Linked DNA regions of Microscilla marina ATCC 23134. Each later gene encodes a partner of the first gene's protein in a complex. Links are inferred from orthologs where the notes say so. Each region holds a gene or a part of one and is shown on either strand. Other genes may lie near its edges.

What was found.
Region 2: the proteins of trxB (region 1) and trxA are in contact, whole or in part, in a crystal structure (PDB 1F6M), measured with the Escherichia coli proteins. The link is inferred for Microscilla marina ATCC 23134 from one-to-one orthologs.

The regions. Positions count from the first base shown.
Region 1 is NZ_AAWS01000020.1:27,951-31,044, forward strand. Bases 1-2,756 are described here. They hold trxB (thioredoxin-disulfide reductase), read left to right. Parts: upstream 1-778; coding sequence 779-1,735; downstream 1,736-2,756. Other genes in these bases: M23134_RS18840 (sigma-70 family RNA polymerase sigma factor), read left to right, coding at 1-614; M23134_RS18850 (M23 family metallopeptidase), read left to right, coding at 1,858-2,756. Outside these bases: more of M23134_RS18850, read left to right, coding at 2,757-2,823; M23134_RS18855 (hypothetical protein), read right to left, coding at 2,880-3,094.
Region 2 is NZ_AAWS01000006.1:84,676-87,986, forward strand. What follows is about bases 79-3,051. They hold trxA (thioredoxin), read left to right. Parts: upstream 79-1,391; coding sequence 1,392-1,712; downstream 1,713-3,051. Other genes in these bases: M23134_RS06510 (cysteine desulfurase), read left to right, coding at 79-1,137; M23134_RS06520 (MBL fold metallo-hydrolase RNA specificity domain-containing protein), read left to right, coding at 2,113-3,051. Outside these bases: more of M23134_RS06510, read left to right, coding at 1-78; more of M23134_RS06520, read left to right, coding at 3,052-3,311. UniProt on the Escherichia coli protein: Participates in various redox reactions through the reversible oxidation of its active center dithiol to a disulfide and catalyzes dithiol-disulfide exchange reactions.

The DNA.
Region 1 (3,094 bases):
ACCTTGGGCTTATTAAAGCTGCACAGCGTTTTGATGAAACTCGTGGTTTTAAATTCATTTCTTATGCCGTTTGGTGGATAAGACAATCTATTCTACAAGCATTGGCGGAGCAGTCACGAATTGTTCGATTACCGTTGAACCGCGTAGGTTCATTGAACAAGATTTCAAAGACATTTTCAGAACTCGAACAAAAATATGAACGTGAGCCTTCCCCAGATGAATTAGCCGAAGTATTAGATGTTACTACTTCGGAAGTGGTAGATACTCTTAAAATTTCAGGGCGACATGTATCTATGGATGCACCTTTTGTACAAGGAGAAGAGAATAGCTTGTTAGATGTGCTCGAAAACGAAAGCGAGGTAAAGCCGGATTCAGAATTGATGAACGACTCGTTACGTAAAGAGGTACAACGGGCGCTTTCTACGCTTACCCAACGCGAAGCCGATGTAATTACTCTATACTTTGGTCTGAACGGAGAGCACGCAATGACTCTGGAAGAAATCGGAGAAAAGTTTAATCTTACCCGTGAGCGTGTACGTCAGATCAAAGAAAAAGCTATCCGCCGACTGCGACATACTTCCCGAAGCAAAGCATTGAAACCTTACTTGGGATAATTTTGTTGTAAGGTAGAACATCATCAGTTGTTCAAAAGTATTTTGTTTTTTTACAATTAGCCTAAGAAATTAAATTCTTAGGCTAATTTGTTGTATAGGGTTTTTGGATAAATCCTAGAGTTTACCCAAATTTGAGTATTGATCATATTATAAAACGTCGGAAAATGACTACAGAAAACGTAGATTGTTTGATTATAGGATCAGGGCCAGCAGGTTATACTGCGGCCATTTATGCATCTAGAGCAGGCCTAAAGCCTGTATTATATACCGGACCAGAGCCTGGTGGACAATTGATGCTTACGAGTGATGTTGAAAACTTTCCTGGTTATTCGGATGGCATTATGGGACCACAAATGATGGAAGATTTTCGTAAACAGGCAACTCGTTTTGGTGCGGACATCAGAATGGGGTTGGCTACTTCGGTAGATTTCTCTGGAAAGTTACACAAGGTAATCGTGGATAATAAACACGAAATCACTGCCAAAAGTGTAATTATTTCTACAGGTGCATCTGCCAAATGGTTGGGGCTTGAGTCTGAGCTTCGTTTACGTGACATAGGAGGGGGAGTATCTTCTTGTGCAGTATGTGACGGTTTCTTTTTCAAAGATAAGGATGTAGTGGTTGTTGGAGGGGGAGATTCTGCTGCGGAAGAGGCATCCTATTTGTCTAAAATCTGCCACAAGGTTTATTTGTTGGTGCGTCGTGATGAAATGCGTGCTTCTAAAATTATGCAGCAACGTGTTACCAGTAAAGAAAATGTAGAAGTACTTTGGAATACCGTAACAGAAGAAGTGCTTGGGAAAGAGCAGGTAGAGGCTGTAAGAGTTAAAAATAACGTAACAGGTGAAACTAAAGATCTTTCAGTAAGTGCTTTCTTTGTAGCAATTGGTCATAAGCCAAATACTGGTATTTTTAAAGAGTATATAGATATGGACGATACTGGATACATTCTCACTGAAAAAGGCACCAGTAGAACTAATATAGAAGGTGTATTTGCCTCAGGCGATGTGCAAGATAAAGATTATCGCCAAGCAATTACTGCCGCAGGATCAGGCTGTATGGCAGCGTTAGATGCAGAGCGTTATCTTGCTGAACAAGAAGCAATAGGTACATTTGCATAAAGTTAGGCTTAAAGAAAAGGTAATATTGAATGTTTGGGTTTAAGTATATTTTTGGATTTTTATTGATTTTTTGTTTACAAGCAAGTTGGGCGCAGGTAGAAAACCAAAACCCTAAAGGGAACATGAAAATTGTTCCTACTCCTGCAAAAAAAACAAAGAAAGATACCTTGGTAAAAGTAGATTCTACCAAAAAACAGGATGAGTCAGGAGCGGCTATGCCAGGGCCTAAAAAAACACAAACAGCTAATAGAGGAAACTTTAACCTTTTTAAGCGTAATGCAGCCATTGTTCGAGAAGATTCTGTTGGTAGTATTGATATAGGAACCAATCAAATTGTTAAAATTTCGGAAGAGATAAAAATAGATTGTGTTTGGATTAAAGCCGTAGAATATTACTCTGTGTGGAATTCAACCTATATCAACCCTTACAGAAAAGATGCAAAAAGGTTCCGCGATACTATTGATATTAAGTTGTATGATGCTGGTCGGGGGCAACTCTGGTCGGCTCCTCTAGCCACCAATTTTAAAACGTCTAATTTTGGTTATCGTTGGGGGAGGTTTCATCATGGAATAGATTTAAACCTTTCTATTGGAACACCCATTTATAGTGTGTTTGATGGCATCGTTAGAATCTCTGCCTATGGTATGGGTTTTGGAAACTATGTAGTAGTGCGCCACTACAATGGGTTAGAAACATTGTATGGTCACATGAGTATCCGTAAAGTAGAAGTCGGGCAAGTAGTAAAAGCCGGACAACTCATAGGCTTGGGAGGGAGCACTGGATGGAGTACCGGACCACATTTACACTTTGAGGTTCGTTACCAAGGCAACTCGATTGATCCTTTGTTGGTATTTGATTTTTCTAAAAAAGGAAAAGAGGTGTTCAAAGATATATTTACTTTAAAGCCTGAACACTTTTGGCATTTGGGCAATAAAACCCGAAAACGGATATATCACCAGGTAAAGTATGGAGATACGTTGTATTCCATTAGTCGTAAGTACCGTATTCCGATATGGACACTGGCCAGGCAAAATAAACTACATTATAAATCCCGTCTCAAAGTAGGGCAACGATTAATTATCAGATGATAGAGACCATCTAAAACAAAAAAGCAGTTCTTGTTTAAAAGAACTGCTTTTTTGCTTTACCAAACTTCATAAATTTTTATTTTTTGCTGTCGAAAAAAAATCTCTTCTCCTGCTTTTAAGCCCTTAAGTGCTTGCCCGATGGGTGAGGCAAGTGAAATGGTAAAGTAAGTTTTATCCTCAAGAGTTAGTTTACCAACACTAATCGCAATATAGTAGTTGGCTTGAGGGGTCATTACTAAACTACCCAGTTGTACTGTAGATAATTGAACCT
Region 2 (3,311 bases), on another replicon or contig:
AATGCGGCTACCACGCAAAAACCCAAGGTAGTGTTAGATGCATTGAATAATTACTACCTCACTACCAATGCCAACATTCACCGGGGGGCTCATTACCTTGCCTCTAAGGGTACACAAGAGTATGAGGCTACCCGCGAAACTGTCCGCCAGTTTCTAAACGCAGCTTCTACAGAAGAAGTGGTATTTGTAAGAGGTGTAACTGAAGCAATTAACTTGGTGGCGTCTACTTTTGGCAGGCAACAACTTCAGGCAGGCGATGAGGTGATTATTTCTACGATGGAGCATCACTCCAATATTGTTCCCTGGCAGCTATTATGCGAAGAAAAAGGGGCTCACTTGAAAATAATTCCTATTACAGATGAGGGCGAGCTTATAATTGATGAGTACGAGAAACTGCTCAATGAAAAAACCAAAATTGTATCTATTGTGCATGCTTCTAACTCGTTGGGAACCGTAAACCCTGTGAAGGAAATGATTGCCATGGCGCATAAAGTGGGTGCCAAAGTATTGGTAGATGGTGCTCAGGCATCGGTACATTTAAACATTGACGTACAAGATTTGAATGCAGACTTTTATGCATTTTCTGGGCATAAAGTATACGCTCCTACTGGAATAGGTGCCTTATATGGCAAAAAAGAGTTGCTTGAAGCAATGCCTCCTTATCACGGTGGTGGTGAAATGATCAAAGATGTTACCTTTGAAAAAACCACTTTCAATGATTTGCCTCATAAGTTTGAAGCAGGCACTCCTAACATTGCTGATGGCATTGCCTTTAAACAGGCACTTGACTACATAGCTACGATTGGCAAAGCAAAAATAGCCCAATACGAAGAGGACTTACTACAATATGCCTCTGCACAATTGCAGGAAATAGAAGGGTTAAAAATCATAGGTACTGCCGCTAACAAAGTGAGTGTAATATCATTTATAGTAGAGGGGGTACACCACAATGATATTGGTATTTTGCTCGATACCGAGGGCATTGCCATACGTACTGGACACCACTGTACACAACCTTTGATGAACCGTTTCAATATTTTGGGCACTTCACGGGTATCCTTTGCGATGTATAATACCAAACATGAAGTAGATACCTTAATTAAAGGATTGCACAAAGCACTAAAAATGCTTCGCTAAACAAAGGTTGGGTAATTTTAATGGGTTTATTGAAACAATAAGAGCACTCTAATTCTTTTAATGATATGTTAAAAAACTGACACATATTCTAATTGTAACAACAAAAGTGACAATTATAGCGTAATGACAAGAGAAATATATGTTCAAGTTGTCATATAAATCACTGAAATGAACCATTTGTACACTATTTGTGTATTTGTGGTAAATAATTAAATAAGCTAAACAATTTTCATTATCATAAATTTTATATAGTCATGGCAAATACACTTGCAATCACCGACGCAAACTTCGATGAAGTTATAAACTCTGATAAACCAGTATTAGTTGATTTCTGGGCTGAGTGGTGTGGCCCTTGTAAAATGTTAAGTCCTATTGTAGAAGAATTGGCTGGCGAATACGACGGTAAAGCCATCATTGCATCTGTAGATGTGGACAGCAACCCTAATGTTTCGGCTAAATTTGGTATCCGCAGTATTCCCACTTTATTGTTTTTCAAAAACGGCGAAATTGTAGACAAGCAGGTAGGTTATGTACCTAAAGCTGCTCTGGCACAAAAACTTGATGGCGTATTGTAAACAAACAAGGTCTCATTATACATTTATTTAAAACGGATGTTGCCTCTGGGCAGCACCCGTTTTTTTTACTTTTACGCTGTCTTTTTGGCAGCATCCGTGATATACCATACACGAAGCATACAAACAACAATGTAGACCCCATATTTATGTCGTTTTACAAGCTATCAAACCATATTATATAACCATTCCAATAAGCAATTTTCGCTTACTACCACCACTCAAAGCATTATCGTCGTTGTAGTCCTAACCCCTTACTGACTTTATTAGTCACACAAAGGGAGTTCATCTACTCATATAGCTGAGCATATCTTCTGCTCAAAAAAATCATATAGCACGGTTACCACTACCATATCTCATATTTATTCTTAATTTTACATTATGTAATCATAATTATAACGATATGCGATTGACATTTTGGGGTGCAGCTCGTCAGGTAACCGGGAGTATGCATTTGCTTGAACTGGATAATGATTTTAAGGTGTTGATAGACTGTGGGCATGATCTGGAGCGGGAACGCAAACCTCTCACTGATGAGAATGGGTTATATCAGGGTATATTCCCTTTTGAGCCTTCCCAAATCAACGCAGTAGTACTTACTCACGCTCATATAGACCATTCGGGTTTTTTGCCTAACTTGGTGCGTGAAGGTTTCGAGGGGGTTATTTATTGCACAGACGCTACTTATGACCTGACCAATCTATTGCTACATGATGCGGCTTCGTTGAACCAACGAAAATTAAAAAAAATTGCTAAAAGTAAAAAGTTTAATCCCGTTCATAAAGAGCAAAAATACGCCAAACGGGAGCTTTTTTTGGCACCTCATGTACATGAGGCATTAGGACACTTTCGTACTTTGTTGTTTCGACAGCGCAAAAAAATAGGCGATGGCATTTATATAACACTTATACCCACCGGACATTTGCTGGGGGCAGCCAATGCCTTGATAGAAGTAGAAGAAAATGACCAAACAAAAAAATTATGCTTTTCAGGTGATTTAGGGCGTTACAATTATCCCCTCTTGAGCGACCCTGAACCTACACCAGAGGTAGATTACTTGATATGTGAGTCTACGTATGGCAATCGCTACCATCAATCGGAGGGCAGCCCTGAAGAGATTGTACTGGATGTAATCAAAAGAGCCTGTGTGGATAAGCCGGGGCGTTTATTGATTCCAGCGTTTAGTGTTGGACGTACTCAGGCGTTACTCTTTACCCTCAACAAACTTTGTTCAGAGGGCAAGTTGCCTCCTATTAAGATATACACAGATAGTCCACTGGCAAAAGCCAGCACTCAAGTATACCAAAAACACTTAAGTTTGCTTAATAAGGAAGCACAGGAGTTTCACAAATCTAATCAAAGCCTTTTTGATTTTGAAAACTTGATTTATCTCGAAACCTCCAAACAGAGTAAAGCAATCTCTAACTATAACCACCCCTATATGGTGGTATCTTCTTCAGGAATGATTCAGGGGGGACGCATAGAATATCATATCAAACAAAATATTCAGAACTCACTGGCTACAGTACTATTGATTGGTTATTCAGCAGAGGGTACACTGGGGAACGACTTGCTCAATGGACGTAAATACATTGTGGCTGA